3 regions of the Allobosea sp. 05T433 genome follow, and region 2 is predicted to be linked to each of the others. Evidence: predicted binding sites of a transcription regulator. Region 2 holds the regulator's gene; each other region holds the start of a gene.
What was found. The regulator LexA, encoded in region 2, represses DNA repair genes until DNA is damaged. The targets are predictions, from matches to a motif close to TGTTCNNNNTGTGTTCNG.

Region 1: a site for LexA is predicted at 2,098-2,115, ahead of AC1DGP_RS20815 (ATP-dependent helicase). Genes of this name have one in related genera too.
Region 3: a site for LexA is predicted at 3,742-3,759, ahead of AC1DGP_RS31075 (ImuA family protein). Genes of this name have one in related genera too.

Annotation. Positions count from the first base shown of each region.
Region 1 is NZ_JBFTKS010000015.1:116,384-121,864, reverse strand. Features, by position in the region: gene AC1DGP_RS20815 (ATP-dependent helicase) at 8-2,080, opposite strand; gene AC1DGP_RS20810 (DNA topoisomerase IB) at 2,214-3,227, opposite strand; gene AC1DGP_RS20805 (hypothetical protein) at 3,258-3,482, opposite strand; gene AC1DGP_RS20800 (fumarylacetoacetate hydrolase family protein) at 3,555-4,271, opposite strand; gene AC1DGP_RS20795 (ABC transporter substrate-binding protein) at 4,444-5,457, shown strand; gene AC1DGP_RS20790 (ABC transporter ATP-binding protein) at 5,454-5,481, shown strand, end outside.
Region 2 is NZ_JBFTKS010000011.1:127,447-136,143, forward strand. Features, by position in the region: gene gltX (glutamate--tRNA ligase) at 1-853, opposite strand, end outside; gene AC1DGP_RS17200 (ComEC/Rec2 family competence protein) at 1,012-3,249, shown strand; gene lexA (transcriptional repressor LexA) at 3,243-3,947, opposite strand; gene AC1DGP_RS17210 (molybdopterin molybdotransferase MoeA) at 4,029-5,240, opposite strand; gene moaC (cyclic pyranopterin monophosphate synthase MoaC) at 5,237-5,725, opposite strand; gene trpC (indole-3-glycerol phosphate synthase TrpC) at 5,722-6,531, opposite strand; gene trpD (anthranilate phosphoribosyltransferase) at 6,539-7,552, opposite strand; gene AC1DGP_RS17230 (anthranilate synthase component II) at 7,566-8,183, opposite strand; gene AC1DGP_RS17235 (patatin-like phospholipase family protein) at 8,361-8,697, shown strand, end outside.
Region 3 is NZ_JBFTKS010000037.1:6,489-15,185, reverse strand. Features, by position in the region: gene AC1DGP_RS31100 (PAS domain S-box protein) at 1-338, shown strand, start outside; gene AC1DGP_RS31095 (NAD-dependent succinate-semialdehyde dehydrogenase) at 490-1,857, opposite strand; gene AC1DGP_RS31090 (nuclear transport factor 2 family protein) at 1,917-2,447, opposite strand; gene AC1DGP_RS31085 (CsbD family protein) at 3,021-3,227, shown strand; gene AC1DGP_RS31080 (hypothetical protein) at 3,419-3,682, shown strand; gene AC1DGP_RS31075 (ImuA family protein) at 3,791-4,543, shown strand; gene AC1DGP_RS31070 (DUF6504 family protein) at 4,458-5,981, shown strand; gene AC1DGP_RS31065 (error-prone DNA polymerase) at 5,978-8,697, shown strand, end outside.

The DNA of each region.
Region 1 (5,481 bases), on a different contig from region 2:
CGATGCTTCAGCGCCACATGCCCTTGAGCCGTGCCGATACGTCAATTCTCACGCCGCTGCGGTGTTGCATGGCGGCCTGAGCCTGCTCGATGGGCCAGGTCGCCTGCTCGAACAGGTGCAGCAGGGCATGCGGGATGAACCGCGTGCGTGCCGCGTAGACATGCCGATCGCCTCGCGCGGCCTGGCCATGAGTGAAGAAGCGCTGCGGCACGACCAGATGCAGGTCGTCCCTGGCGCGCGTCATCGCGACATAGAGCAGCCTGCGCTCCTCCTCGATCTCGGCGGTCTCCCCGACGGCAAGGTCACTGGGAAGACAGCCGTCCACCGTGTTCAGCACAAAGACCGACTTCCATTCCTGTCCCTTGGCGGAGTGGATGGTCGAGAGGATGAGAAAATCCTCGTCCAGCGATGGCGGACCCGCTTCATCGCTCGTTGCGTCGGGCGGATTGAGGGTGAGCTCGGTGAGGAAGCGCTCGCGGGATGGATAGCCGGAGGCGATCTGCTCCAGCTGAACCAGATCGGCTCGACGCGTGGTGAAATCCTCGTGAATGCGCTCCAGGTGAGGGTCGTACCAGAGACGGGCCCGTTCGAGGTCTGCCGGCCAGCCTATCCCTGAGCGCAGCGCCCGGAATGTCGCAACGAAATCCGGCCAGGCGTCGCCCGTACGCGCGGGCGCCGACAGCTCCGCGAGGCCTGCTGCGAAATCATCTGCCGTGCCGGCCTGATCGAGCACGCGTTGCGCGGAGGTCGGCCCCACGCCCGGAAGCAGCTGCAGCAAGCGGAACCCGGCGACCCTGTCGCGCGGATTCTCGACGAAGCGCAGCATCGCCAGCATGTCTTTGACATGGGCGGCATCGAGGAATTTCAGCCCGCCGAACTTCTTGTAAGGAATATTGCGCCGTGTCAGCTCGACCTCCAGCGGGCCGCTGTGATGCGAGGCGCGAAAGAGCACCGCCTGCTGCTTGAGCGTGTGCCCCGCCTCCCTGTTCTCCAGCACGCGCGTCGCGACGAAGCGCGCCTGGTCGGCTTCGTCGCGAACATTGACGAGTTGGGGCTTGCCGCCCGACTGGCGGTCGGTCCAGAGGTTCTTGGTGAAGCGCTCGCGGGCGAGCTCGATCACCCCATTCGCGGCGGCCAGAATGGGCTGGTTCGAACGATAGTTCTGATCCAGCGTGACGACCTCAGCCGGTGGGCTGAAGGCCTGGGGGAAATCGAGGATATTGCGGATCTCGGCGGCGCGGAACGAGTAGATCGATTGCGCGTCATCGCCGACGACGGTGAGCCCCTGGCCATCGGGCTTGAGCGCCAGCAGGATCGAGGCCTGAAGCTTGTTGGTATCCTGATACTCGTCGACGAAGACATGGTCGAAACGTCCGCCCATCTCCGCGGCAAGGCTGGGCTCGCTTGCGGCCTGGGCCCAGCACAGCAGAAGATCGTCGTAATCAAGGACGTTCTGGGCCTGCTTGGCCTCGACATAGGCTGAAAAGAGCTGCTTCAGCTCCCCTGCCCATGATGCGCACCAGGGAAAGGAAGCACCCAGCACGGCCTCAACCGGCTCTTCGGCATTGACGCAGCGCGAATAGATCGCAAGGCAGGTGCCCTTCTTGGGAAAGCGCCCTTCCGTTTTCGAGTAGCCAAGCTCGTGACGAGCGAGGTTCATCAGGTCGGCGCTGTCCTCGCGGTCATGGATCGTGAAATGCGGATCGAGCCCAAGCTCCGGCGCGTAATCCCGGAGCAGCCTTGCTCCCACGCTGTGAAAGGTCCCGGCCCAGGTCAGCGCGTCGGTCATGACGGCAGCCCCCTCTCCCAGCACGTCGCGCGCGATGCGCTCCACCCGCCTCGCCATCTCGGCTGCAGCGCGTCGGGAGAAGGTCAGCATCATCATGCGGCGCGGGTCCGCACCGTTCAGGATCAGATGCGCGACACGATGCGCGAGCGTGTTGGTCTTGCCGGATCCCGCCCCCGCGATCACCAGCAAGGGACCCGGCTGCGTGCCGACGCCGTGCTCCACCGCGCGGCGTTGCGCGGGGTTGAGCCTGTCGAGATAGCTTGGTGGCGCCAGCGAATCGAGAGCGAACATGTCTCATATTCGATCATTTTTCGCGTTTTGTTCGCAACGCAAAAGATCGGGAATAGGGCAGCCGTCCTGAGCCAGATGGCCGAAGCCCTATGGCAGGATCGGTTTCGACCTGATCATGAGGCGGCGATTCACCTCACCCAGCCAGCGAGGCGAGCGCCCGCTCGATCCGGGAACAGCCGCCCCTGGCGCGCGCCTTCTCGAAGGAGGCCGCGAGCTTCCCGTTGGCATAGGCCTTCACCACGATGGCGTGGACATAGCTCTTGCGCGTCACGGCAGGCGTGTTCGCCAGTTGCTCCGAGACGGCGCGCATGATCTCGGCGAGCTGACGCTTCTCGCTGCCATCGCCGATCATGATCTGGCTGGCCAGCAGCAGTTCGGCGGCCGCAGCGTTCCCCGCCAGCATCCTCAAATCCTTGGCACTGATGGCGAGGCCGGAGATCTCGCGGAGATAGGCGTTGATGTCGCCGGCATGGACCGGCGTCACCTTGCCGTCCTCGTCCCGGTATTGCAGCAGTCGCCGGCCGGGCAACTGCGCAATCCGGGCAAGTGCTCGGGCGAGCGGGCCATCCTGCCGCGAGCATGCGATCTGCTTTCCGCCCTTGCCGCGAAACAGCAGGTCGATCCGCGAGGCCGTCAACGCGACATGGCGCTTGAGGAGCGTCGAGGCACCATGGCTGCCATTGCTCCTCGCATAGGCCTCGCCGCCAACGCGCAGATGGCAGCGGTCGATGATGGCGACTGCGCAAGCCAGCGTTTTCCTGCGGCAGAGCGCACGCGCCTTGAGATCATCGGCGACCGCCTTGCGCAAACGGGGCAGCGCGTCGATCAGCAGCCGCAATCGCTTCAACTTGCGGCGTTCGCGGACCCGCTCCCATTCGGGATGATAGAGATATTGCAGCCGCCCGGCCTCGTCCCGCCCGACCGCCTGGAGATGGGCCCGTGGATCGGCCGCGATGCGCACCTCGCGATAGGCGGGCGGAATTGCAAGTGAGCGGATCCGCTCAAGCAAGGCCGCGTCCCGGACGGGCTCGTCAGTGGCGTCGAGATAGGCAAAGCCCCTGCCGCGCCGGCCCCTGCGGATCGTCAGATCTCCGGGATTGACGATCCGCAGCCGACCAGGGGCGCGGGATGGCTTGCCGGCGACCATGGCGTTACTGCTTGCCCAGCGCTTCCTGCATCAAGCCGCTTCCCGGCGGTTATGATGGCGGCGCACGAGTTCTTCGGCGTAGGCCAAGTCAGCCTGCGTGAAGGCCGGCACCGGATCCGTGAGGATGGCGGTGAGGACATCCCGGTCGCGCTGGCCATTCGCTATCACAAAGGCGAGCGCATCCCTCGTCTCGCGTTCGGCATGAAGCTGGGCCACGAGGGCCGCAATCAATCTGTCCTTGGCCGATAGCTGCATGGCAAAACCTCCGCAGGAAGCTTCGCGATAAACACGGTCGGGCCAGCGCTTGTTCCGCCCAGGCGCAATCTGTCAGCCCGCCAGCGGCGACGCGCCGATCGTGACGGTGAGCGCGCCGAGGCGCTCGATGCTGCCGACGAGAACATTACCGGGAAGGACCGCGCCGACGCCATGCGGCGTACCGGTCATGATCACATCGCCGGGCTCGAGCGAGTAATATTTCGAGAGTGTCGCAATGATCTCGGGCGTGCGCCAGATCATCAAGGACAGGTCGGAATCCTGGCGTGCGACACCGTCGACCTCGAGGCGGATTTTGCCCGTCGACGGGTGGCCGACCTGTTCGACCGGGTAGATCGGGCCGCAGGGCGCCGAGTGATCGAATGATTTCTTAAGTTCCCACGGGATCCGCGGGCCGTCTGGCGTGTCGAGCAGCTTGCGGCGGGTCATGTCGAGGCAGATGCCGTAGCCGAAGACATGCTCGAGCGCTTCGTCCTGAGGGATGTTGTAGCCGCCGGACTTCATCGCCACCATGAGCTCGAGCTCGAAGTGAAAATCGTCCGTCATCGGCGGATAGGGAACGACGCCGCCGTTCTGGACGATTGCATCGGCCGGCTTCTGGAAGATCAGCGGGAAATCGCGGGTCTCGTCGCCGCCCATCTCCCTGACATGGGCGACATAGTTGCGACCGACGCAGTAGATCCGCCGGATCGGGAAGCGCGCCGAGGAGCCCTCGATCGGCAGTGACTGGAGGGTCGGCGCCGGAACGGCGAAGTCTGCGAGTGTCGTCATCTGGGAAGCCATGCGCTGGGTCACGATCGGGACAGCATATGGGCCGGCTCGATCCTGTCCAGATAAATCTGCATATTTTTATCACACGCCAGATAATCTGAATTTATTTGACACGTTTGATCGATAATGCATCGTTCGCTCATCCGTATCAGAAAAACGCAAGGGGAGCGGGATGAAACGTAGGCAGTTCATGGCAGCGGCGGCGGGCCTGCCGCTTGCGCTCGCAGCGTCGCGTGTTCATGCGCAGGCGCAGGATGAGCTCACGATCGTCTATCCGAGCCCGGGCGGGCTGGGTTATTTCGCCCTCTATGCCGCGATCGGCGAAGGTTATTTCGCCGAGGAGAAGCTCAAGATCCAGCCGCGCAGCGTCAATGGTTCGGCCCAGGCCATCCAGGCGCTCCTTGCGGGCCAGGCGCAGCTCGCCCATCCCGGTCCGGGGCCGCTGATGGCGGCGCGCGAACGGGGCCAGGATCTGGTCTACATCTACAATTACTTCACCCGCAGCCAGTTCAACCTCGTCGTGCCGGAGGCTTCGCCGTTCCAGAAGCCCACCGACCTGAAGGGCAAGGTCATCGGCGTCGGCACGGCAGACGGGGCGGAGGTCGCGTTCGTGCGCTCGATCTTCGACGCCGAGGGCATGAAGGAAGGCCAGGACTACAAGTTCATCACGGTTGGCGAGGGCGGCATGGCTGTCGCCGGCTTCATGCAGAAGGCGATCGACGCCTATGCCTCCGACACCGCGGGCGCGGCCACGCTGACACTGCGCGGTGTCAAGCTGCGCTCGCTGACACCTCCGCCGTTCCAGTCCTTCTTCGGCAACGGCTATGTGGTGACGCGGAAATATCTCGACGAGAACCGCAGCATGCTGGAGCGCTTCGGCCGCGCGCTGGTCAGGGGCACCAAATTCGGGATCGACCCGGCCAACCGGGCCGCGACCCTGAAACATGCCCGCATGGGCAATCCGCAACAGCTGGAAAACATGCCCTTCGCCGAGGCTCTGCTCGACGTCTATTACAAGCTGACCAGTCCGATCGATCCCGCCAAGGGTTTTGGCTACAACCACCCCGCCGCCTGGGAGATGTGGCAACAGACGCTCGTTGCCTCGGGCGATCTCAAGAAGCCGCTGGCCGACCTGACCAAGGCCTATTCCAACGATCTCGTCACGGCCTGGAACGCTCCGCGATGACGGTGGCGGCGACTGTATCGGCCG
Region 2 (8,697 bases):
TCTCTTCGGTCGAGAAGATCTCCTGGTCGCCATGGCTCCAGCCCAGCCGGAGGAGGTAGTTGCGCAGGGCCACCGGCAGATAGCCCATGGAGCGATAGGCATCGACACCGAGCGCACCATGGCGCTTGGAGAGCTTCGCGCCGTCCGCCCCATGGATCAGCGGGATATGCGACATGCTCGGCACGCGCCAGCCCATCGCCTGGTAGATCTGGGTCTGGCGGGCGGCGTTGGTGAGATGGTCGTCGCCACGGATGACATGGGTCACGGCCATGTCATGGTCGTCCACGACGACAGCGAGCATATAGGTCGGGTTGCCGTCGGAACGCAGCAGCACGAGGTCGTCGAGATTCTCGTTCTGCCAGACGACGCGGCCCTGCACCTCGTCCTCGACCACCGTCTCTCCGGTCTGCGGCGCGCGCAGGCGGATGACCGGCTTCACGCCGGCCGGCGCGGTTGCCGGATCGCGATCGCGCCAGCGTCCGTCATAGCGCATGGGACGGCCCTCGGCGCGCGCCTTCTCGCGCATCTCCTCGAGTTCCTGCGGTGTCGCATAGCAATAATAGGCCTTCCCGGCGGCGAGCATCTGCTCGGCGACCTCGCGGTGCCGGGCCGCACGGGCGAACTGGTAGACGGTCTCGCCGTCCCAATCGAGGCCAAGCCAGGACAGGCCGTCGAGAATCGCCGCGATGGCCGGCTCGGTCGAGCGTTCGCGGTCGGTGTCCTCGATGCGCAGCAGCATCTTGCCGCCATGGCGACGGGCATAGAGCCAGTTGAACAGCGCGGTACGCGCGCCGCCGATATGCAGGAATCCGGTTGGAGACGGCGCGAAGCGCGTAACGACCGCATCACTCATGAAAGGCAGGCTCCGGCAGGACGGGAAATGAGGCCGACAGAGCGGCAGAGGAACAAGACGTCGAAGGGACATGACAACCGACGCCGCCCCTGTAACATGCTGATGGGGCCGACGTTAAGCGCAAGATCGCATCTGGTTGGCTGACCGAGGGACGGCCTATGCGCGAGGCGCCGCCAGACCCGAGCCGGCTGCGCGGCGCGCGTGTTCGCGCCGTACCATTCCGCATTCCCGAGATATGGTTTCAGGACGCTGCCATTCGGTTGTTTCTCGCCGAATGGCGCGCGCGCTTCCTGGGCGCCATCGCGATCGAGGCCGGACGAAGAAGGCTGTTTCTCTGGCTGCCGGTGCTGATGGGAGCCGGCATTCTGCTCTATTTCGCGGCTGATCGCGAGCCATCCTTCTGGGTCCCGCTCTCCGGCTTTGGCGTCTCCGCTGCGATGGCAGCGCTGTCGCGCGCCCGACGCCCGGTCATGCTCGCTTGCGTCGGCCTTGCTGCCATCTTCGCCGGCTTTGGTGCCGCGGCCTGGCGCACGGCGACGATCGCAGCACCGATGCTCGATCGAATGCGCGTGGGACAACTCACCGGCTTTGTCGAATCGGTCGAGGCGCGCGACGCCGGCGCGCGCCTCGTGATCCTGGTGACCGGCATTGCCGGGGTGGAGCCTGAACGCCTGCCACGGCGGGTTCGGGTCAACGTCAAAGGTGGTTCGGTTTCGCCGGGCGATCACATCGCTGCCGTCGCGCGCCTCCTGCCGCCGCCCGGTCCAGTGCGACCAGGTGGCTACGACTTCGGGCGCGACGCCTTCTTCCGAGGGCTTGGTGCAGTCGGGACCATCCCCGGAAAGATCACGCTCGCCCCACCACCCTTGCAGCCACCGCTCGAGCTTCAGATACGCGCGACGGTCGACCGGGCGCGCAATGCCCTGACGGAGCGCATCGCCGGGATCGGGGGAGGGCAGGCTGGCGCGATGGCGGCGTCGCTGGTTACTGGCAAGCGCGGCCTCATCACGGAGGCGACCAATATCGACCTCCGCGCGGCCGGAATCTATCATATCATCTCGATCTCGGGCCTTCACATGGTGCTGGCCTCCGCCACGATCTTCGGCCTGGTCCGTGGCCTGCTGGCGCTATCGCAAACGCTGGCATTGCGCTGGCCCATAAAGAAACTCGCCGCCCTGGCCGCGATGCTCGGCGCCACGGCTTATTGCATCTTCTCGGGAGCCGAGGTCGCGACGGTGCGCTCGCTGATCATGACATTGGTCATGCTCGGTGCGATTCTCGTCGATCGCCCGGCGCTCAGCATGCGCAATCTGGCTCTCGCTGCGATGATCGTTCTGCTGCGCGAGCCTGACGCGCTGCTTGGTCCAAGCTTCCAGATGTCCTTTGGCGCTGTCGCGGCGCTGATCGCCTTTGCCGAGCGCTGGGAGGATCGCGGCCACTCCGAGGCGCCGGCGAACCTGCCTTGGCCGCTACGGCCGATCTGGATCGCGGTGGTCGGGCTCACGGTCACGACCGTGCTGGCGACGGTCGCAACCGCACCGTTCGGTGCCTATCACTTCCAGACCTTCAACCCCTTCGGTCTGCTCGGCAATGCGCTCGCCTTGCCCTTCGTTTCCCTGATCGTCATGCCTGCCGCTGTCTTCGGCGTGCTCGCCTATCCCTTCGGCCTGGATTGGCCGGCTTGGGCGCTCATGGGAGTCGCTTCGGACTATGTGCTGCAATCCGCGCGCTGGGTTGCGGGATTCGACCACTCCGCGGTGATCATTCCTGCATTCGGGGCCGCGGCGCTCGCATGCTTTGCCGCTGCGCTTCTCTGGATCACGCTCTGGACGACACCGCTGCGCTTCCTGGCCGTCGCCCCCCTGATCGCGGGACTGCTCGTGGCAGCGAAGCCCGACAGGCCCGACATCCTGATCGAACGCGATGGTTCCGGCATCCTGGTCCGCGGGGGCGATGGTCGCATGATCCTGGCGGGGCAACCGAGCCGCTTCGTGCTGCAGCAATGGCTGAACGCAGATGGCGATAATCGCCGGACTGACGACAACAGCCTGCGGGAAGGCGCGGCCTGCGACACGTTGGGTTGTGTCGTCCGCAGCAAGGATGGACGAAGCGTTGCCTTTGCACGTGATCGCCTGGCCATCGTCGAGGACTGTCGGCGCGCCGATCTGGTCATCACGCCGATTCCGTGGAACGCTCCGTGCGCAGCACGACTGATCGACCGCAGGGCATTGTCGCGCGATGGCGCGACCGCCCTTGTCGGCAACAAGGGCGGCTGGCGCGCCCATCTATCAGAGCAGGATGGTGTCGATCGTCCCTGGAGCCGCAAGCGGGAGCGGCCTGCAAGCACGCCGGCTTTGCCGCTGGCGGCTGTCGAAGAACACGAGCCGCTTCAGTAGCGCCGCATCAGGTTGACCAGGCGGCCCTGAATCTTGACGCGGTCCGGTCCCAGCACCCTTGTCTCATAGGCGGGATTGGCAGCCTCGAGCGCGATCGAGGAGCCGCGCTTGCGCAGTCGCTTCAGCGTTGCTTCCTCGTCATCGATCAGAGCCACGACGATATCCCCGGTATTGGCCGTGTCCTGACGCTTGATCACCACCGTATCGCCGTCGAGAATGCCGGCTTCCACCATCGAGTCGCCGCGAACCTCGAGGGCAAAATGTTCACCGGGGCCAAGCATGTCGGCAGGCAGTGCCACGGTATGGCTGCGGCTCTGGATGGCGGAAATCGGTGTACCGGCGGCAATCCGCCCCATGACCGGAATCGCAACCGTGGAGCGCACATCTTCGTCCGGGGGCGGTGCGATCGGCCGGACCTTGCCAAGCCCCCCTTGGACGACGGAGGGGCTGAACCGTCCGCGCGTCGCCTGAGGGCCGCCGGCCCCTTCGGGCAGCTTTATGATCTCCAGCGCTCGGGCTCGATTGGGAAGGCGGCGAATGAACCCGCGCTCCTCCAGCGCCATGATCAGGCGATGGATACCGGACTTGGAGCGCAGATCGAGCGCGTCCTTCATCTCGTCGAAGGAGGGGGGCACCCCTGTCTCGCGCAGGCGTTCCTGGATGAAACGAAGCAGTTCGAACTGTTTGCGTGTCAGCATGGTTCCCGCCGGCGCTCTTTGTATGGAATCGAAACAAAGCACGAACACCATACAGGTTCGCGTTGTGTTCCGCAAGCGCGCTCAGCGTAGGCGGATGATCCGGCAGTTGTCGCCTTTGTTTGCCGGCGCAGCAAACGATTCGCGAATGAGTAGCGCGTCGGCGCGGGCAAGAGTGGCCAGCATCGACGAATCCTGCTTGGCGAAGGGCGTTGCCAGCCATCCTTCCGGAGTGAGCGTCAGTTCCGACCTCATATAGTCTCGCCGCTCATCATTTGCCGGCAAATTTCTTCCGACGATTGCAGGCTCACTCAGATCGCGCTCCGGTTCCGGTACGCCCAGGAGGGTCCTGAGCAGGGGCACGACGAAGAGATGTCCGCAAACGATGGACGAGACGGGGTTTCCGGGCAGGCCGAGCGCGACCATGCGGCCGAGGCGGCCCATCATCATCGGCTTGCCCGGCCGCATGGCGATCTTCCAGAAGCCGAGCGCCATGCCTTGACCGATCAACGCTGCCTGGACGAGATCGTGCTCACCTACCGAGGCTCCTCCGAGGGTGATCAGCACATCGGCATCGGCCTTCCGTGCCTGGCCAATCTTGTCGGCGAGATCGGCATGATCATCGCGGGCAATCCCGAGATCGAGCGCCGTGCCGCCGGCCTGCTCGACCAGCGCGGCGAGCGCAAAACTGTTGGACGCGACGATCTGGTCGGGTCCAACCGGCTCGCCGGGCTGGACCAGTTCGTCGCCAGTCGCGAGGATCGCGACCAGTGGCTTGCGACGCACAGTGAGCATGGGGTGGCCCATGGCTGCCGCGAGGCCGAGGCTCGCACTGTCGAGCCGGCTGCCGGCGAGAAGCAACACCTCGCCCTCGGAGAAGTCCAATCCTGCCTGACGAACGAACTTGCCGCGCTCGGCGCCCTCGCGCACGCGGATCGTCGCAGTGCCGACGCCGTCCGCATTCTCCTGAATCAAGATCGTATCGGCGCCCTCCGGAATCGGAGCACCGGTGAAGATGCGAACAGCCTCATTGGAGCGGACCATCCCTGAGAAGGAACGACCGGCAGCCGATTCGCCGATGACACGCAATTCATTTGCCGGCGCAATATCGTCTGCGCGAACGGCGTATCCGTCCATTGCGGAGTTGGCAAAGGGGGGCTGGGTCCGAAGCGCCTGCAGGTCGGCGGCGAGCACGCGCCCTACGCATTGTGCGAGTGGCAGGGTTTCTGATGGTGTCGGTGCCGGAACGCTGTCGATTAGCGCCTTCAGGGCGACGGGGACGGGCGTGAGGCTCATCGCGCAGTTTCCGGGAGATCGAAGGTGCCGGATTTTCCACCTGACTTGTGGACGAGCCTGATGCCTTCGATCCGCATCGCCCGGTCGACCGCCTTGACCATGTCGTAAACTGTGAGGCAGGCGACGCCGACAGCGGTCAACGCCTCCATCTCGACGCCGGTCTGTCCCTTCATCTTGACCTCAGCGCTCACGCGCACCCCGGGCAATGTCTCGTCCAGGGTGAGGTCGACGCTGATCTTGCTGATCAGCAGCGGGTGACAGAGCGGGATCAGTTCATGCGTGCGCTTGGCGGCCATGATTCCAGCCAGGCGCGCCGTGCCAAGCACGTCGCCCTTCTTGGCGTCGCCATCGCGCACGATCGCCAGGGTCCCGGGCTGCATGACGACACAGCCCTCGGCGACAGCGATGCGCGAGGTCTCCTCCTTGTCGCCAACATCGACCATATGGGCCTGGCCGCTGGCGTCGAGATGGCTGAGCTTGCTCATGCTGCGCTGCGCGCAGAACCGGTCAGGAGATCACGGGTCGCAGCGGCGACATCGTCCTGCCGCATCAGGCTCTCGCCGACGAGGAAGGTGTTGACGCCGGCGCGCTGCAACCGTGCGATGTCGGCATGACTGAAGATGCCGCTCTCGCCAACGATGATGCGGTCCGCGGGGACGCGCGGTGCAAGTCTCTCGGTGACGGCGAGATCGACGGCAAAGCTGCGAAGGTCGCGATTGTTGATGCCGAGCAAGGGGCTGTCGAGCTCGAGGGCGCGATCGAGCTCAGCTTCGTTGTGAACCTCGACCAGCACGTCGATGCCGAGTGACTTTGCCGCCTCGTTCAGCGCGCGGGCTGTCCCGTCATCGACGCCGGCCATGATGATCAGGATACAGTCGGCGCCCCAGGCGCGAGCCTCGAAGACCTGATAGGGGTCATAGAGGAAATCCTTGCGCAGGGCGGGCAGGCCGCTTGCCATGCGCGCCTGCTGCAGGAATTCCGGCTGTCCCTGGAAAGAGGGGGCATCGGTCAGTACGGACAGGCAGGCCGCGCCGCCATCGGCATAGGCGCGTGCCAGCGATGGCGGGTCGAAATCGGCGCGGATCAGCCCCTTGGACGGGCTGGCCTTCTTGATCTCAGCGATCAATGCAGGCTTGCCGGCCGCGTGTTTCGCGGCAAGAGCGGCCGTGAAGCCACGCACGGGGCCGGCAGCCAGGGCGCGCTGCTCGATCTCAGCCTGGGAAACCGCGGCCTTGGCAGCGGCGATCTCCTGGCGCTTATAGGCCTCGATGCGGGCGAGGATGTCGCTCATGACGTCCTCACGCGTTCGAGCTGGCGATAAGTGCGGTCAGCGTCGCCTTGGCCTTGCCGCTGTCGATCGCCGAGGTCGCGCGGGTGAGGCCGTCGCGCAGATCACCGGCCTGACCGGCCACGACGAGCGCGGCGGCGGCATTGAAGGCCGCGATATCGCGGAAGGGCGTCTTCTTGCCGTCGAGAACCGCGCGGAGCGCCTCGGCATTCTGCGCCGGTTCACCGCCGCGCAGATCCTCGGGCTTTGCACGGGCCAGGCCGACATCGTCCGGGCTGATCGAGAAACTCTCGATCTTGCCCTTTTCGAGCGCGACGACGCGGGTCGGCCCGGTGGTGGTGATCTCGTCAAGGCCGTCAGAGCCGTTCACGGCCCAGATGCGGTCGGAGCCCAGAGCAGACAGCACGCGCACCATCGGCTCGAGCCAGGTCTCTGAGAAGGCGCCGACGAGCTGCCTCTTGACACCGGCCGGGTTGGAGAGCGGCCCGAGCAGGTTGAAGATGGTGCGGGTGCCGAGTTCTGTGCGCACCGGTGCTACATGCCGCATCGAGGCGTGATGGGTCGGCGCGAACATGAAGCCGACGCCGGCCTCGGCGATGCAGCGCTCCGTGCCCGCGGGCTCGAGCCCCACCTTGACGCCGAGCGCGGTGAGCACGTCGGCCGCTCCGGAACGTGACGAGGCGGCGCGATTGCCATGCTTGGCGACCGGCACGCCGCAGGAAGCAGTGATGATCGCGGCCAGCGTCGAGACGTTATAGGAGCCCGAAGCGTCGCCGCCGGTTCCGACGATGTCGATCGCGCCGGCCGGTGCTTTTACCGGCAGCATCTTGCCGCGCATGGCGCTGACCGCGCCGGCGATCTCCTCGACGGTCTCGCCACGGACGCGCAGCGCCATCAAGAAGGCGGCCGCCTGCGCATTGGTGACCTCGCCGGACAGGATGGTGTCAAAGGCATCGCGCGCCTCCTCGCGGGAGAGTGAGGCGCCGGTCGCCACCTTGGCGATGAAGGGTTTGAAATCGTCCATGGGTTCTTCGACGTCAGGCTGTTTCGGAAAGGGCGGCACGGTCCTGTGTCTGCGACCATCGTTCCGCCAGGCCGAGGAAATTGCGCAGGATCGTCGCACCCTGTTCGGAGGCGATGCTCTCGGGGTGAAACTGTACGCCATGCACCGGCAGGGAGCGGTGCGAGAGCGCCATGATTTGCCCGTCTTCCGTCGTGGCTTCGATCTCGAGTTCGGTCGGGCAGCTTTCTCGTGCCACGATGAGCGAGTGATAGCGCGTCGCCTGGATCGGCCCGTTGATGCCGTGAAAGAGGCCGCGGGCGTGATGGCCAATGGTCGAGATCTTGCCGTGCATCGGCAGCGGCGCGCGCACGATCTCGCCACCGAAGGCCTGACCGATGGTCTGCAGGCCGAGGCAAACGCCAAAGATCGGCTTCCTGTCGGCACCCTGGCGTACGAGGTCAAGGCAGATGCCGGCCTCGTTGGGGGTGCAGGGGCCTGGCGACAATACGATTGCGTCATGCCCTCCCCCCAGCGCCTCTTCGACGGCAAGGGCATCGTTGCGGCGAACCTCGACCTCCGCCCCAAGCCCGCCGATCAGGTGGACAAGGTTCCAGGTGAAGCTGTCGTAATTGTCGATCAGCAGGATACGCATTGCCGCTAACGAGATCTCCGGTCGCGATGATGGCAAGGTGGTCATGCCCGTTCGGGGGGCAAGTGGTCAAGTTATTGTCGGATCGTGGCTCCATCGCGATTGCGCTCGCAGCTCCGCTGGCGACAAGATGGCGGTGAAGAGACCGCGCAATCTTGCAGGGGCGTTCGGGTGTGGGGCATGGCGATGTTGCGTCGGGCCAAGGCGATCAGGCACGTGCTGCTGGCCTCCGCGCTGCTCGGCCTGGCTGCATGCAATTCCGGGGAACGACCGCAAGCTCTGCCCGCGGAAGGCCTGTCGACAGCCGAGGTCGCCGGATTCGGCACGATCCGCTTCTGGGGGGATGCGGTCGTCCCCACCACAAGCAAATATGTCGATATCCAATACCGGCAGATCGCCGCTTCGGGCTGTGGCAAATGCCAGGCGGCCGCAACATTTCTTGCGATTTCAGGTGGGAGCGGAGAGGGGGCCTATGGCGCGGGTTTCCTGAAGGGCTGGAGCGCGCGCGGCGACAGGC
Region 3 (8,697 bases), on a different contig from region 2:
CACGCAGCGAGGTTAGCGGTGCCGATATTCCAGTGCCCTCTGCTCTGGTCACATCGCTCTCGCTGCTGCTCCACGAGTTTGCAACCAACGCTGCAAAGTACGGCAGTCTTTCCACCGCGGATGGCAAGGTTGAGATCACATGCTCGGATCGATCGTCCGAATTCGTACTCGTCTGGCGTGAGCGCGGGGGACCATCGCCGACGATCACACGAAGCGACGGCTTCGGCAGCCGGTTGATCAAGGCGACGGCCAGTCAGCTTGGTCGGGTCAGCAGGGATTGGGACCCGCTGGGTGTTGTCATCGAGCTTGTCATCCAGCGCGACAGGCTCGGAACCTGACGCGAAGAGTTTGAATGGCCCGGCAGTGGACGGAAGAGTGCGCCGGTGGTCGCGGACGCCGCGGTCTTGAAAGGACAGCGTGAGCGGGCGCGTGGGCCTTACCTATCGGTCCCGTGCCGGAATGCTCATCGATGAAAAGAGCGAAGTGGGCTCAATTCGGCCGCATGACTGACTTGAGGTTCATGAACTCGTGCAGACCGTGAGTGCCAAGCTCTCGGCCGTGACCAGACGTCTTCATCCCGCCGAATGGCACCTCGGGCGAGGAGGCGAGCATCTGGTTGATCGCAGTCATGCCAGCCTCGATCTCGCGCACGAACCGCTCCTGTTCCTGGGAATCATTCGTCCAGACGGACGAGCCCAGTCCATAGGGAATGGCATTCGCGATCCGGATCGCGTCGCCGATATCCTCAGCCTTGAACAGCATGGCAATGGGGCCGAAGATCTCTTCTTTCATGAGATCGCCCTCGAGAGGCACGTCGACCAATATCCCCGCTGACATGTAGGCGCCCTTGCCGGGTAGCGCCTCGCCGCCGAACAGTAGTTTAGCGCCGACCGCCTTCGCAGCGGCGAGCTGGTCGAGGACCGTTTCGCGCTGTTCGAAACTCGAAAGCGGGCCCATGTTCGAAGCCGCATCCATCGGATCGCCGGCCTTCACGGCCTGCATCGCCGTTGAGAATTTCTCCCGGAATGCGTCGTAGATGTCGGCATGGACGATCATCCGCTTGCCGCAAATGCACGACTGGCCACTGTTCTGGATGCGAGCCGTCACGGCCTGCCTCACTGCCGTGTCGAGATCGGCCGAGGGCATGACTATGAAGGGGTCGGATCCCCCGGGTTCCAGCACGACCTTCTTCAACGCCGCGCCCGCCTGCTCGGCCACTGCGCGTCCGGCTGCCTCGCTGCCCGTCAGCGTAACCGCGACGATGCGCGTGTCCGCAATGAGGCCGGCGACGGCGGAGGACTTGATGGCAAGATTCTGGAACACGCCGTCGGGTGCGCCGGCGGCGATCACCATCTCCTCCATCAGGCCGGCGACGCCCTGGACGATGCTGGCATGCTTTAGCAAGCCGACGTTGCCCGCCAGGATCGTTGGCGCAAGGAAGCGGACGGCCTGCCAGTAGGGGAAGTTCCAAGGCATGATCGCCAAAACAGGCCCCTGCGGCAGGTAGCGCACCTCTGCGCGGCCGCCGCTCGCCATAGCGATCTCGGTCGGCTCCAGCATCGCGGGGCCGTTCTGCGCGTAGTGACGGAAGGCCGCGGCGCTCTTCTGAACCTCAGCGATGGCCGACGCATGGGTCTTGCCCATCTCCTGGACCGCCATCACCGCAAGTTTCTCGCTGTTTGCCTCGTATTGCTCGGCGATCTTCTCCAGCAATGCGGCGCGCTCCGCGATGGGCCTCGCACGCCAGTGCCGGAAGGCCGCCTCCGCCTTGACGACCTTGCTCTCCAACTCCGGTGCGGTCAGTTCGGGATAGGTGGCGATCTCGTCGCCGGTTGCAGGATTGACGCTGCGAAACATGTTGGCTCCTTCGCAAGTGTGCTTCTCGGGGCGCGCGCTAATCGGATCGGGCAGGAAACTCAGGCTCCGGCGCGGCCCGCTCCGTCATTCTCGACGAAGCCTCCCGGCCGGGCGGGGTGGGGCAGATTCCAGCCGAAGTAGACCTCCGTCCTGACGATCCGGCCAGCGCGAACGGCATGCAGCTCGACGTTGCGAAAGCGCTTCCGCTCCGTTGCAGCTTCGTAGACGATCCAGGCGGTCTCGCCATCTTCGCTACCGGCGACGAGGGTCATCTCGACCAACACTTCGCTGTTTGGCCAGCACTGCGCGAAATGGGATTGGCGGTCGAGACCGTTATCGATGGGGCTCGTGAAGCTGTAGTCCTCTGCGATCAGGCGCTCGATCGCGCTACGATCCTTATCCACGTAGGCTTTGAGCGCTGCCTTCACTGTGGCGAGCGGACCGCACATGATCTTCTCCCTGAAAGAACTTTTATCTAGCCGCTCGGCTCTCAGATTCTGCGGCCAGTGATTGGTGAACGTCGCGTTGGCGAGGGGGTTCCTTCCATCTCGTAGGATCGCCGCCTCACGGGGCTGGAGGACGAGTTCCATCCCGCACGCAGATCATCGGGAGGTGGATTACGCGCGCGAACTGTGAGCGCGGTAGAGCCTCGGGCACACACGCCCTCAGGTGTCCTCCTTGCCCGGGCCAATAGGCGTCTGTTGCCAGCGCCCCTCTGGCTCCCGTCTGCACACGCCTCGCGTATGCGTCTCGATCGCGGCGAGCGCTGCGTCTAACGAGGAATATGGCCCCGGCGAGAGTGTTGCCATAGTACCCACAGCTCGGCCCGACGGAATTATGCGGAAGCAGCCGGACAAGGCCAGCTCGACATGCCCCGCGTTACGGCCGAGCAAGTCGCTCAGGTCCCACCTTGTCGAGCTCGATTGCTTGATGATGAGATCCACGAAGGCTTCTCCCCTCCAACGGTCGCCTACCGTTAACAATCCAAGCTCGAACAGGTTGCGCGAACGGTCCGCGGTTTTTGGGTTTACGGGCGCGGGAAGCGATCGCAGCGGCAAGGGTGGTCACCGGCAGACAGACGCGCGGAGACCCGCAGTGTCTCTGAACAAAAACACGGCCCGTGCGTTCTTTCGCTATCCCATTCACGCCAACGGAGAGGTCCCATGGATTGGAATCGCGTCGAAGGAAACTGGAAGCAGCTCAAGGGCAAGGTGAAAGAGCAGTGGGGCAAACTCACTGACGATGACCTCGACGTGATCGCGGGAAAGCGTGATCAGCTCGAGGGAAAAATCCAGGAGCGATACGGTCTCGCGAAGGATCAGGTTCGGTCGGACGTCGATAACTGGTACGGCCGTCAGACTTGGCAGTAGCTATTGCAGTGAAGAAGCCCCGCCGGCTTGAGCCGACGGGGCACCCACTCGATGATCCTCTAATGCCGAGAGTGCGCGAGATCATTTTGCTTGCGGACGACGCGCGCATTTTACCGGAACGAACCTTGGGGCAGGTCCATCCAATCGTTTGAGCCACTGGCTGAGGTTGGGGCGAGTCGTGGAGGTCCGCTATGTCTCTGACATTTGAAGCCGACCCGGTGGACACACCGGTGACCGCCGCGGATTATTCGGGTGATCCGCGTATCCAGAGAATTGCCAGGGCGATGTGTCGCGCCGCGCGGATAGACCCCGACCAGCCAGCCGGAGGGGTTGCGATCTTCAAGGTCATGCACTGCCAAGTCGGACGGTCGGAGAATGATCCGGCATGGACGTTGTTTCAGCGTCAGGCTGAACTCTTCGTCGCCATGAACCCCGATGTGGTCGGACCACTCTGATCCGTCAGCGAGGCGGCTATCGCATTGATGACCTCATCTTGACTCCCGAGCATTGAAGGAGGAACAAAAGAGGAACATGGCGCCCATTTTCAGAGGACACCAACAATTGTGCGGCCCGAGCTCGCCATACACTCTCTGCGCGCGCAGATCGCAAGGATCGAAGGCACGAACCGGCGCGCGAAAGCGGTGCTTCCGTTCGGAATCGCCGCGGTGGACGCGCGCCTCCCAGGCGGCGGGCTGGCGCTCGGGGCGCTGCATGAAGTGGCTGGCGGCGGCAACGGCGCGATCGACGGTGCCGCGGCCGCACTGTTCAGCGCGGGAGTTGCTGCCCGCACCCGGGGGAGGGTCCTGTGGTGCATCACACGGCCGGACCTCTTTGCTCCCGCCTTCGCGCAGGCCGGACTTGTCCCTGATCGGGTGATCTATGTCGAAGCCGGTGACGACAAGGCAGTCCTTTCCTGCATGGAAGAAGGACTGCGGCACGGTGGACTTGGATCCGTCGTGGGGGAAGTCGCCCGCCTATCCATGACCGCCTCTCGTCGGCTGCAACTGGCCGCGGAGGGGACCGGGTCGGTCGGAATTGCCCTTCGCCGTTGGCGGCGTCAGGCGGAAGCCGCCGATTTTGGTCAACCGACAGCGGCCATGACGCGTTGGCGGATCTCGGTGATGCCATCCTCGCCGCTGCCGGTTCCCGGCGTGGGACGGCCTCGCTGGCTGGTCGAGCTCATCCGGGCCCGTGCCGGCGACAGTGCAGATTTCGAGTTGGAGGCGTGCGATGACACGGGTTGTCTCGCTCTTCCTGCCGACCTGGTCCACCGACCGGGCGCGACGGAAGGCTGGCGACGCAGCGCCTCCGCCTGAGGCCCCGCTCTGCCTCATAGGCCGCGACGGAAACAGGCGAGTGGTGCTGGCATCAGATGCCGCGGCTCAGGCTGCCGGTCTCGGCGTTGGCATGCCTGTGACAAAGGCGCAGGTACTCGTTCCGGGTCTGATCGTCGAGGATGCCGATCCGGCCGCTGACGCCGAAGGACTCGATCGGCTGGCTGTCTGGATTCTGGAGCGTATTGCACCGGTCGTCGCACCCGATCCGCCGGACGGCATCGTCATCGACTCGACCGGGGCAGACCATTTGCACGGCGGCGAGAACGCTATGCTCGACGGGGTGATCGGTCGCCTTGCCATGTCGGGGATCGTCGCTCGGGCGGCGATCGCTGATACATGGGGCGCCGCTCACGCACTGGCTCGTTACCGGACACGTTCGACGATCGTCGCCGCTCCAGGGCATGGACCATCCATCATCGCCCCGTTGCCGCTGGAGGCTCTGCGGCTTCCGTCCTCGGTTAGTGCCGGGCTGCGCACCTTGGGCTTCGAGCGGATCGGTGACTTGCTGGCTCAGCCGCGGGCTCCTCTGGCTCTGCGCTTTGGACCAGAGATTGGCCGCCGCATCGACCAGGCGCTTGGAGACCTCGCGGAGCCGATCAAGGCCATTCGGCCGCCCGACCTGATCGAGGTTCGCCAAGCCTTCGCCGAGCCCATCGGCGCCGCGGAGACGATCGCGCGCTATATCGCCAAGCTCGTTGGGCAACTCTGCGAGCGCCTGGAGGAACGTGGGTTCGGCGCACGTCGTCTCGACCTCATCTGCCATCGCGTCGACAATCGTGCAGAGGCGGTTCGGGTCGGATTGGCCACGCCGGTTCGGGACGTCAAGCGACTGACGCGGCTCCTCTGCGAGAAGATCGATACGATCGAGCCGGGTTTCGGAATTGAGGTGCTGACGCTGGCCGCGACCATCGCCGAACCGCTGGAACGCAAGCAGACCCACAACTCGCTTGTCGAAGCGAGCTTCCCGGACGTGTCTGCCCTGGTCGACACCCTGGCGAACCGGGTCGGGGAGCGCGCCGTCTATCGTCTGGCTCCGGTCGCAAGCGACGTGCCTGAACGTTGCGTCTGCCGAATCCCGGCCATGGCGGCCGAGACGGGGGCGAGTTGGCCGGGTCATTGGCCGCGGCCATCCCGGCTGTTGCCTCAACCCGAACCGGTCGAGACCATGGCGCTGCTGCCTGACCAGCCCCCGGTTTCGTTCACCTGGCGGGGGATCCGTCGGCGAGTGAAGCGCGCCGATGGCCCCGAGCGCGTGTTCGGCGAATGGTGGAAGCGCGATGCCGAGCTTGTGGCGGTCCGCGACTATTTCCGGGTCGAGGATGATGCAGGCGAGCGCTACTGGCTCTATCGGGCAGGTGACGGTGAGCACGCTGCGACCGGCTCCCATCGCTGGTTTCTGCACGGGGTATTCGGATGAGCCGCCCGCGCTACGCCGAGCTTCAGGTCACCTCGCATTTCAGTTTCCTGCGCGGGGCCTCCTCGTGTGAGCAACTGTTCGCACAGGCCGCCGCGGCTGGCATAGATGCAGTGGCGGTTGTCGATCACAATTCGCTGGCGGGGATCGTCCGCGCCCATGAGGCGGCCAAGGCAACCGGTGTCCGCCTCATCGTCGGCTGCCGCCTTGACCTCGTCGATGGCATGTCGATGCTCGTCTACCCGACTGACCGACCGGCGTATTCGCGTCTCTGTCGGCTGCTCTCGCTCGGCAAGCAACGTGGCGGCAAGGCAAAGTGCCATCTCGAGTGGCCTGATCTTGTCGCCTATGGCGAGGGTCTGATCGCTGTCCTCGTGCCCGATCAGGCCGACGAGGAATGTGGCTTCCGCCTTCGGCGCCTTCGGGATGCGTTCGGCAACCGTGCCTATCTCGCGCTGACGCTGCGCCGACGTCCGAACGACCAGCTTCGGCTTCACGAGTTGTCGAACCTCGCGGCCCGGATGGGCGTGCCGACCGTCGTCACCAACGACGTGCTGTTCCATGAGCCCGCGCGGCGCATTCTCCAGGACGTGGTGACCTGCATCCGTCACAACGTCACGATCGACGCCCTCGGCGGCCGGCGTGAACGGCATGCCGATCGCTACATCAAGCGGCCGGAAGAGATGCATCGGCTGTTCAGCCGCTACCCCGAGGCGTTGGCGCGGACGCTACAGATTGCTGATCGATGCCGCTTTTCGCTTGGTGAGCTGGCCTATCAGTATCCGGAGGAGCGAGACGATCCGGCGCTCACACCCCAGCAGACCCTGGACAAACTGACCTGGGAAGGCGCCGCCGAACGCTATCCCGAAGGCATTCCCGAGAGCGTCGATGCGGCGCTTCAGCACGAGCTTCGGTTGATCGAGAAGCTGGGCTACGCGCCATATTTCCTGACGGTGAACTCGATCGTTCGCTTCGCCCGATCTAAGGACATTCTGTGCCAAGGCCGCGGCTCGGCGGCGAACTCGGCTGTCTGCTACGTGCTCGGCATTACGTCGATCGACCCGGGCCGCAATGATTTGCTGTTCGAGCGTTTCGTTTCCGAGGAACGCCGAGAGCCGCCGGACATCGACGTCGATTTCGAGCATGAGCGGCGCGAGATCGTCATGCAGTGGATTTTCGACACCTATGGTCGCGATCACGCGGCGTTGTGCTCGACCGTCATCCGCTATCGCACCAAGGGCGCGCTGCGGGACGTCGGAAAAGCCCTTGGCCTGCCGGACGACTTGATCGGCACGCTGTCCTCGCAGGTCTGCGCCTGGTCGGAAGGTGGCGTAGAGCCGCGCCATGTCGAAGAGCTGAACCTCAATCTCAAGGACCGTCGGCTTCGGCTGACACTCGATCTCGCGCGTCAACTCATGGGCGCGCCCCGGCACCTCAGCCAGCATCCCGGTGGATTTGTCCTCACCCATGACCGGCTCGACGATCTCGTGCCGATCGAGCCTGCCGCCATGGCTGATCGCCAGGTTATCGAGTGGGACAAGGATGATATCGATGCCCTGAAGTTCATGAAGGTCGACGTGCTGGCACTTGGCATGCTGACCTGCATGAAGAAGGGGCTGAATCTTCTGGCCGAACACAAGGGCATCAATCTCGACCTCGCAACGATCCCCGCCGAGGATCCGCGCAGCTACGCCATGATCCGCAAGGCAGACACGCTCGGCACCTTTCAGATCGAGAGCCGCGCGCAAATGTCGATGCTGCCGAGGTTGAAGCCGCGGACCTTCTACGACCTCGTGGTCCAGGTCGCGATCGTTCGCCCTGGCCCGATCCAGGGAGACATGGTCCACCCGTACCTTCGACGGCGTGAAGGACTGGAGCCGGTCCACTATCCCAAGCCCGAACTGGAGAAGGTGCTGGGCAAGACCCTCGGTGTGCCCCTGTTCCAGGAACAGGCCATGCGCGTGGCGATCGAATGCGCCGGCTTTACCCCGGGCGAGGCCGACATGCTCCGGAAGTCGATGGCGACCTTCAAGTTCACCGGAGGCGTATCGTCCTTCAAGGACAAGCTGATCGCGGGCATGGTCGCCAACGGCTACGAGGAGGAGTTCGCCGAGCAGACCTTCAAGCAGCTCGAAGGATTTGGCAGCTATGGCTTCCCGGAAAGCCACGCAGCATCATTCGCCCTGATCGCCTACGCTTCGGCGTGGCTCAAATGCTGGCATCCCGACGTCTTCTGCGCCGCACTCCTCAACAGCCAGCCCATGGGCTTCTATGCTCCGGCCCAGATCGTCCGGGACGCGCAAGCACATGGGATCGAGGTTCGTCCCGTCTGCGCCAACGCCTCAAGGTGGGACTCGACGCTGGAGCCGACCCGCGACGACGGCCGATTCGCGGTCCGGTTGGGTCTGTGCATGGTGAAGGGCCTCGCCAACGCACATGGCGCAGCCATCGTCACGGCCCGGGCTGATCAGCCCTTTGCTTCGGTCGATGACCTCTGGCGGCGTGCCGGTGTTCCTGTGGTTGCGCTCACGCACATAGCCGAGGCCGATGGCTTCCGACCGTGCTTTGACCTAGCTCGTCGAGAAGCGCTGTGGGCGATCAAAGCACTGCGCGATGAGCCGCTACCGCTTTTCGCGGCGGCGTCTGCTCGGCAGAGCGAGATCATCCCCGAAGTGGATGAGCCGGCTGTTTCCCTCCAGCCGATGACGGCCGGTAGCGA